3 regions of the Veillonella sp. S13053-19 genome follow, and region 1 is predicted to be linked to each of the others. Evidence: riboswitches for the same ligand, from Rfam matches in the RefSeq annotation. Region 1 holds a riboswitch; each other region holds the start of a gene.
What was found. A riboswitch is a leader RNA that binds a small molecule or an ion and turns the genes downstream of it on or off. The one in region 1 is predicted to bind cobalamin.

Region 1 (3,270 bases):
GAAGGATAGACCTGCTACCTCAATCATGATAGCCCCAATATCTAAAGCGCCTGTGGTAATAACGAGAGGCATGATATTAGGAATAATATGACGTCTAAGAATTGTAGATGTATTAGCACCCATCATGACAGCTGCCGTTACATATTCCTCGCCGCGCACCTTAAGCGTCATAGAACGTACAATACGAGCATATTTTGCCCAACCTACAACAGATAAGGCTAAAATCGTATTTACAATGCTACCACCTAGAATACCAGCAATAGCAATAGCCAATACGATACCAGGGAAGGATAACATGATGTCTGCAAAGCGCATAAGAACCATTTCAACTTTACCGCCAAAATAGCCTGCTGCAGCACCGATAATAGTACCAATGCTTACCATGATAACAACGATACTGACACCCATAAACAAGGATAACTGTGTACCATAAATGATGCGAGACAATACATCACGACCAAGCTTATCTGTACCAAACCAATGTTGACTACTTGGCGCTTGTAATGCTTGACTCAGATTTGAGCTAAAAGCATCACCCGGAGCAAGCCATGGTGCAAATATAGCTATGAGAACTACCACAAGCATCAAGGCGCTATAGAAAGAGAACAATTTATGTTTTTGAATAAATTCTGCCATTATGCTCTCTCCCTTTTTAATCTAGGGTCTAACAAGATATATGACGCATCAACTAATGCATTAATACACATATATGCTAAGGCAACCCACAACACAAAACCTTCGATCAATGGATAGTCGCGCATGGTAATGGCATATACTGCCATATTCCCAAGGCCAGGCCAGGAGAATACCATTTCAATAACTGCAACACCGCCTAATAACCAACCGATAACAACGCCCAGTATAGTGATAAGTGGTAATACTGCATTAGGCAAAATATGACCGAATAAAATTTTCATCTCACTCACACCACGAGCACGTGCGCCGATAACATAATCCTTTTGCATTTCTTCAAGAATAACGAGACGAACTTGGCGCATGTACTTGGACCCGACTACAACAGCTAATGTAACGGCTGGTAGAATTACACCGATAGGAGTTACACGAGAAGATGCAATAGGAACAAGTCCTAATTTAAGACCAAAGATATAAATCAGTACAAGGCCTAACCAGAATGATGGCATAGACACGCCTACAAAGGAAGCAACGCGCAACAGATAGTCGATCCATTTGTTTCGATTTAAGGCGCTTATAATCCCTGCCGGCAATGCATAGAGCAATGTAAATACTAATGATGTACCTGCTAACATAACTGTCCCTGGCAAAGCCTCCAACATACGATCTACAACAGGCTTTTTAGCAGAGTAACTCATCCCTAAGTCACCTTGTGCAGCATTCACAACCCAGTTTGCATATTGCACTAAGAACGGTTTATCTAACCCAAGCTGAGCTCGAGTTTCATCGATAAGCTCCTGAGACACGATAGTATCTGCCGTTTCTAGTAACATCGTAACTGGATCGCCTGGTGCTAAATAAGTGAGACAAAATGTTAAAAAAGTAATGCCAAACAGTGTAACAATGAATTGACCTAGCTGTTTAGCAAAGCGTTTGCCCATAGGCGCCTCCTCCTATACTCTCTAAATACTACAATAATCTAAATGAACAACTAATATGCTTATCGCTCCCGATATAGCAGAGGTGCATATAGGAAAACGACAAAAAAGGTTAGTCCACCTGACTAACCTAAATTAAGTATAGTATGTACAATACCATACATTTAGAGCAGGCTTTCTGACTCAGATTCATCGCAACATTTCGGCCTTCCCAGTTTCCCAGTGACCCTATAATGAAACCTTGCTCCTCATTACAGCTATTTGCATAGTATGAGATTTACACTCATTTTCCTCTTTTACGCTCGGTGAATACCGACACTCACTAGTTCATTCGTTTTTATCGATTATAAATATACTATATTAATATCCTATTTACAATACGCATACCCCTTATGGGTATACGTACATCGTAGATTTTCAATATAATTTTTATACTAATAAAAATTATCGATTACTGATTAAGTCTCTATTTATGTATAAACCTATACAAATCACTTTATATATGTGACTTTTTACCGTATTAACTGTATGCAACTGTATATATATTAATTATTATTATAATGGTAATTTTCTCATGAAATTTTTTTATACATACCGAAAAAACTTTTAATCACTTTATCAACTATCAATTATTTATAATCAATAAAACAATAATTGATAAGTTTTGTTAATATGCAAAAAAGAGGCTGTTACTAAGTAACAGCCTCTAATAAGACGAGAGATATTCAGTTAATCGATACTTTGTTGTAAGCGGTGTGCTCTGCGTGTATCCCACGCTTTACGCAAAACATAGATCACGAAACCGATGCTTACCGCTACTGCACTACCTACCATAGCATCAAAGCCACATGCGTAGATTGCATATAAACAGTAGATAACGCCTGCGCCGAACACGTAGTTGGAACGTTTAATGCGGCTTTCAGCTACGCCAGCCATACGCATCATTGTAGGTACTGCCAAGATGCACAATACATACGGTACTACGTTAGTTACAACCGCTAAGTTTACTAAGATTTCAAATTGCTCACGCAAGGAGTCGCTTGCAGTGAACAAAGTAAGTAATGTTTCAACAGCGAGTAAAATGAATACGCCACGAACAGGAGCGTCTTTGCTATTTACACGAGCGAATACTTTAGGGAAGTAACCATGTTCCGCTGCGCTTTTGAATACGCGAGACAATGTGAATTGCCAGCAAAGTAAAGCGCCAAAGCAAGAAATAACCATAGCAGCCATAACGATGTTTGCAATTGTATCATTGAACATGTATACGAATGTCAAACCGAATGGTGCGTTAGAATTTAATAAGTCAACGTTAGGAACGATACCGGCCATAACGTTTGTGGACAAGATGTAAACCACCGCCACTGCTAATGTACCTGCTACAGTTGCAATAGGTACGTTTTTCTTTGGATTCTCAACAGCATCAGCATTAGCCGCTGCGGACTCAAACCCTAGGAAGCCCCATAATGTTAGGGAAATAGATTGTTTTACCGCATCATAAAGCGGAAGATCATTTGGGTTCCATGCCGCCCAATAGATAGACGGATCAAACCAATACCAGCCGATTGTACCGATTAAAAGAACCGGAACAATAGAGCCCCAAATAGTCATGTTGCTGAGTCGACCTGTAAAGCGATTGCCTCGGAAGTTCAAAATCGCTGCAAACCACAAGAGCACAATTGTTACTTGGCTTGTTTGT
Region 2 (3,270 bases), on a different contig from region 1:
TTGTAATTCGATTGGATAGGGAGAATAGCACGAGGGCTACCCAGATACAGCCAAAAGCGGTAAGTTGGGCTGTGCCAAAGCTTTCACCAAAGTAGAAGATAGCCAAGAAAAAGCCCATAGTTGGAGATAGGTATTGTAAAAATCCTAGTATATTCAATGGCAAAAGTTTTGCGCCGTACGAAAAGAGGATGAGCGGAATTGATGTGGTGAGCCCCGCGCCGATGAGGAGTAGTCCTGTAGATGTTACGTGTTCAAGAAAGACCCAGGAGGAGGTATCGATAGTTGCCAAATACCATAGGGCTATTGGTGTAACAAGCCACGCCTCCAAGGCAATGCTCGAAAATGGATGGATGGTGAGGCGTTTTTTGACGGCTCCATAGAGGCTGAAAGTTACGGCTAGTGCAATGGAAACGGTCGGCAACGAGCCAAGCTCATAGGTCATGATAGATACGCCTAGCACGGCGATGGCGATGCTTAATTTTTGTGACCACAGCAAGGTTTCTTTATAGATGACAATACCTAGCAATACATTGAGTAGTGGATTGATATAGTATCCGAGGCTAGTATCTAGAACGTGTTGGTTGGTAACAGCCCAAATATAGGTAAACCAATTGACGCTAATAAGGGCTGCCGCCAGTAATAATAGACCGAACTGTGAAAGATGTGTGCGTAAGTGTTGTATATCGATGCGCAGTTGTTGGCGGCCCATAGCAAGGATAATGAAGATCATCCAAACACCGGACCAGATGATGCGGTGCGATAGCACTGAAAAGGAAGAAGCTTGATTAAGTAGTGCCCAATATAGGGGGAGTAATCCCCAGATTAAGCAACAGAGTAAAGTCGCACTGAGCCCTTTTTTGCTTATTTCATTCATGATGTAACCTCCTCGTATTGATAAAATCATTATATCATGCTGATAGCATGTATAGTGTTGATAATAGTAAGTATACTTTTAACTATTTCATGAATACTTAAAATAGCATTATGTATTTTAGTTATCACACATGACTTTCAGTTATAACCTAAAATTTGTTACTTATGATTAACTGTTATGTTCATTGACTTTGTGCATAATCTTACACTATATTGGACTTAGAACAACGAATATAGAGAATAGGTGTCGCAAGACTTAATAGAGAAATCGGTACAAGCCGATGCGGTCCCGCCACTGTAAGGACGAGCCTGCTTTCATATATGTCACTGGAGAAATCTGGGAAGGCGAAAGCGAGGCGATGAGCCCGAGCCAGGAGAACTGCCTATTTGATAATCACCGTTATGTACCTACGAGCGATAGGAAGGGGATTGAGGTATGCTGGCTTCAGTGTTTTTTTGGTGTACCTTTCAATAAGAAACCTTACGTGTCACTTTTGGGTGGCACGTTTTTTGTTGCCCTTGAAAGTGGCTGTTTAGCATATGAATCAGGCTTTATAATTATTGAATTAATGGATACAGATTTGAGGTTGATGTGATCCAAGTATAGGAAAGCTCGTGTGATTCATAGATATAACATTTCGCAGGTACGGTGCGCTGTTTCTCGGTATGGTTTCGAGTTGAAAAGGAGGCACATATATGTCTGACAAAAAGACTTCGAAGGACGCAGAACGCGATCTATTAGCACCTGTATCCTTTGACGAATTTGAGAAACCTACGTATGAACAATGGCAGGCTGAAGTTGAAAAGGCGTTAAAAGGTGGCGATTTCCACAAGAAGATGTTCACTAAAACCTATGAAGGTATTACGTTGCAGCCAATTTACACACCTGCACTGCATGGAGAAAAAATTCCAAAAGGTGTATACCCTGGGGCAGGCGAGTTCCTACGTGGCACTAAGGCAAGTGGTTATATTAAAGAGTCTTGGGGCGTATCCCAGTACGTAGACGATTCCTTGCCTAAGGATGCCAATCATGCAAGTTTATACGAAATTGTAAAAGGCGGCACCATCCACAACATCCGCCTTGATGAGGCGACGCGCCATGATCAAGATGTACAAGTAGGCGCATCCGTTGGCGTTGGTGGCACATCCTTGTCCACCATGGATGACTGCAAACAATTAATCGAACGTTTCAATCTTAAAGAAAATCCTTTATACATTGAAACAGGTGCTTCTGCGGCCATCTTGCTCGGTATGTTGGCAGCTACTGTGAAAGGCTCTAAAAAACAAACGGCTGACTTGAAAGGTCTCGTTGGTGCAGATCCTGTTGGCGTTTGGGCTAAAGACGGTGCATTGCATATTTCCTTAGATACAGCCTTTGATGAAATGGCACATACTGTTGTGTGGGCTAAAGAACAAGCTCCAGAGCTTAAAACAGTACTCGTGTCTGGCGATGTATACGCTAATGGCGGCGCTAACGATGTACAGGAAGTGGCTTACGCATTGGCAACAGCTGTTTGCTACGTGCGTCAATTGGCACAACGGAACATCGATATACACACCATCGCTAAGAGCATGATGTTCACCTTCTCCATGGGCGCTAACTTCTTCATGGAAATCGCTAAATTGCGTGCATTGCGCGTACTTTGGGCGCGCATCATGGAAGCTTTTGGTGCTGAAGAAGAGGACCGTGCTGTTCATGTACACGGCAGAACATCGGCTTTCACAAAAACTGTATACGACCCATATGTAAACTTGTTGCGCAATACAACACAAGCATTCTCTGGCGTTGTAGGCGGTTTGAATAGCCTTGAAGTATCCCCATTCGACCAACCAATTCGCAAAGCGGATGACTTCTCTCGCCGTATTGCTCGTAACATTCAAGTTATGTTGCAAACTGAATTCGAGTTGCGTCAACCTGTGGACCCTGTAGGCGGTTCTTGGTACGTGGAAACATTGGCTGCTGAATTATGCGAAAAAATCTGGGCTGAGTTCCAAACAATCGAATCTAAAGGCGGCATCGTGGCTGCTTTGAAAGAAGGCTATCCACAAGCTCAAGTTAAAGCGATTCTTGATGAACGCTTCAAAAACCTTGCATACCGCAGAGATGTTGCTGTAGGTAACAACATGTATGCGAACATGACAGAAGAGCTATTAGATCCTAAACCAGAAAATCAAGAAACATTGCGTCAAAAACGTGTTGCTCACATTGAAGAATACTTGGCAAGTGCGGAGCCAGATGCTATTTCTAAAGCACAGGCTACCCTAGAAGCAAGTACGACAGAGCCAGGCGCTTTGATTGGTCTCATCGAGCTTGGGGCGTTGCAAAAATTGACGATTCGTCAAATCCGTAAGTCTTTAGACGCTGGCGATATTTCTTCTGAAACGATCGAACCAATT
Region 3 (3,270 bases), on a different contig from region 1:
GAAGGAAACGGCTACGGCAGTGATAAGGGAAATGAAAGCAAATACTTTTACGCGCAAGCTTTCAACATCAACACCTAGACCAGAGGCCTTTTCATCGCCTAATTTTAAAGCCGTTAAACGCCAAGACTCACGCATCATGAGTGGAAGCATGATAACTAGCACGAGGAGAACGATGGAGATATTAATCCAGTTTGCCTTTGCTAAGCTACCCATTGTCCAGAATACGATGTTTTGAAGGGCCTCAGGAGATGCCATATATTGCATCAAGGATTGAAGTGCTTGGAACAAGAACATCATGCCGATACCAGCGAGAATCATCGTTTCAGAAGAGAAATTCTTAATCTTATTGATGGAATAGATAAAGAAGCTCGTCAAACTAGCAAATACGAAGGCGCCGAATGGAACCATAAAGACACCTAAAAACTCTAATGCACTAGCGCCTACAACTACCATGAGAGAAGCACCGAAGCCAGCCCCTGCAGATATACCAAGTGTATACGGGCTAGATAACGGGTTATCAAGGATAGTTTGCATACCAGCACCAGCAATGCCCAAGGAGGCGCCTACCAGTAATGCCATAATGGCCGTCGGAAGGCGAATTGACCAAATGATGACATACGCATTTTTGGAAACCTCGGATGGGTCTGTTAATGCTAGCCATACATCACTCAACGTAAGTGATGCAGGACCTACAATAATATCGGTAACAAAACTTACCGCGCAAATGATCAGACCGATGATAATAAACATGAGCTTTTTATAGCTCTGTTTCTTATAATTGTACTGATTGTTAGTTTCTGTCACTACGAAAAACTCCTTTTTAGTTCAACTGCATAAACCAAACGCCACCGTAAGAAAATGGAAGGAATTTGTCATAGAATTCCTTAAGTGTACCTTCTGGATCTACGTCCTTGAATTCCTCAGGGTAGAATGTTTTAGCTAAATATTCGAATACTGCAACGTCATATACTTCACGAGGTAAACCATGGTGAGTAGAGTAAACGTTTTTAGATTGAACGGCTTTCAATTCAGGCCAGCCTTGACGTTCTGTGGTGAAAGCTTTCAACAACGCTTGAGATTTTGCTTCATTTGTATCGAAACCTAAACGCATGGATGTCGGTTTCTTAGGCCAGTAGGAACCGATAATGATGATGATATCTGGGTTTCTTTCCAAAATAAATTCTGGGTTAACAGGACCTGCTTTTTGAACTACATCTTTAGTAATAAGGTCGCCACCAACTTGAGTTGCTAATGCGCCCCATGCTACGTTTGCACTATAGGCAAAACCTAAACCTTCTGGACCTTCGTTACCTGTTTCAATGTAAACAGTTGGTTTTGGTTTGTTAATTTTGCTAATGCGGTCCATAACTCTTGTTAAACGTTCAGTATAGAACTTGTTGATTTCTGCTGCACGCTCTTCTTTACCCAATGCTTTACCGATAGCTTCGATAGATTTTTGGTGGTTTTCAAGCTTTTCAGCATGGTAATCGATATAAATAGTAGGGATACCAGCTGCATCGATTTTAGGTTTGTAATCAGACTCGTATTGATCTTTAAAGTATAAAGGCATGAAGATAACATCTGGATTCAAGGAAATTACTTTTTCCACATCAAATGTTTTGTCATTTACGTTACCAATGAGAGGAATTTTTTCCAACTCTGGCACTTCAGATTTGTAACGATCCCACATATCTGTACGCAACTTGCTCAAATAAGGGTCAATACCAACAATAGTCTTAGCCACATCTTTGCCTTGCAATGCAGCCATAGTCAAGAAGGCCCCACCAGAAGCACTCAATTGAACTACTACGCGTTCTGCAGGTTTTTTCAACGTAACTTTTTGACCTGTTACGTCTGTAATCTCAATTTGCTTGCCAGATTGTGCGGCATCCTTTTTCGTATCTGCTGGACCACCACAAGCTGTCATAATCATGCTCACAACTAGCAGGAGCACCGTGGCAAGATAAGCCATAAATTTCTTTTTCTTAAACATAAAAGCACCTCAATTCAAAACTCTCAAAATACACAATCACATGTTATCAACACAAAAAGCCCGTTTCCCCACGAAGAGGAAACGGGCTGTCATCTCAGTTAGACTAACTACCACGCCTAAAAGCTAATAGATAGAATGAACTACCAACTATATACTTATAGTTCGACCATTCATCTATGCAAATCCCCATCCCTGTCACTCGCAGGTCAATTGGCAATTGTTAATTAGGCAGTTCTTCTGGCTCCAGTTTAACGTTACTTTGCGCCTTCCCAAGATATTATCTCAGTGACTAAGAGCATATCGTCCTTTATGCAAAGTCCCTCGCTGTTACAGTGGCGTGACCGCTTTGGCTTGTACCAAATTCTCTATTAAGTCTATAAACACCTAACCCAATCATATGTGATTTTTCTCATCGTAGCATGCACCATATACAGTGTCAATAAACGTATAGGGGTACATCTATCCTTGTAAAATCTACACTTTATAGCAAAAAAGAAGCTAAAACTCAACCACTAAGCGGAGTTTTAGCTTCTCACTAGGACAATTTGTAGAAATGCCTTAAAATTCTATAATTTATTTTTATCTATTAATAACTATATTGCCATAACAAAGGGACTAAAACTCAACACGCATCTGATACCATTTGGCACCGCCATGATCAGACTCAGACTCACCTTCATTGACAAAACCAAACTTGGCATAATAGGGAATCTTTTCTTCCTTACAGGTAAGAATAACACCTTTTCGTTTTTCCTCTCTAGCCAATTCTATGAAAGCCTCTATCAACTGACCACCTACACCACGATTTCGATATTCTGGCATCGTATTTAGGCCAAAAATCATTTGCCATGCGCCATGGGGATTATGTAAGGAAGCATCGGCGAACATCTCATCCGTCAAGACTTCATCGTCCGTTACAAAACCATCTATAAAACCAATAGGCGTATCGCCATCAAAGGCAATCAAAAACTGACCTGCATAATGATCTAATCGTTCCTTAAAAGCCTCACAAGGCGCCGCTTCTGCAGGCGGAAAACAAGTCGCTTCTATATGTGTCACCAAATCTAAATCAGAGGTTGTCGCTTTTCGTATTAATATATCCATATCCTTCTCCATCGTATCTACATATCTGTTTTAGTATATACTGTTTTACATAACAAAGGCTACACGTAACGCTATGTACGTGTAGCCTTTTATTAACAATGTGACCACTTACTTGCTATACAGATTATCCGACTAATCAGCTTTTCGTATATTTCGGTACATTACGATATTGC

Region 2: it holds a riboswitch for cobalamin, as region 1 does, so the genes downstream of both, VEHSUH06_RS08625 (methylmalonyl-CoA mutase family protein) here and nikB (nickel ABC transporter permease) in region 1, are expected to answer to the same signal.
Region 3: it holds a riboswitch for cobalamin, as region 1 does, so the genes downstream of both, VEHSUH06_RS02590 (ABC transporter substrate-binding protein) here and nikB (nickel ABC transporter permease) in region 1, are expected to answer to the same signal.

The regions. Positions count from the first base shown of each region.
Region 1 covers NZ_PPDA01000009.1:14,408-17,677, forward strand. Annotated here, with positions in the region: gene nikC (nickel transporter permease) at 1-636, opposite strand, end outside; gene nikB (nickel ABC transporter permease) at 636-1,574, opposite strand; cobalamin riboswitch at 1,722-1,909, opposite strand; gene potE (putrescine-ornithine antiporter) at 2,301-3,270, opposite strand, start outside.
Region 2 covers NZ_PPDA01000014.1:28,859-32,128, reverse strand. Annotated here, with positions in the region: gene rarD (EamA family transporter RarD) at 1-874, opposite strand, end outside; cobalamin riboswitch at 1,099-1,275, shown strand; gene VEHSUH06_RS08625 (methylmalonyl-CoA mutase family protein) at 1,570-3,270, shown strand, end outside.
Region 3 covers NZ_PPDA01000007.1:157,622-160,891, reverse strand. Annotated here, with positions in the region: gene VEHSUH06_RS02595 (iron ABC transporter permease) at 1-804, opposite strand, end outside; gene VEHSUH06_RS02590 (ABC transporter substrate-binding protein) at 821-1,993, opposite strand; cobalamin riboswitch at 2,203-2,396, opposite strand; gene VEHSUH06_RS02585 (GNAT family N-acetyltransferase) at 2,609-3,097, opposite strand; gene VEHSUH06_RS02580 (GNAT family N-acetyltransferase) at 3,234-3,270, opposite strand, start outside.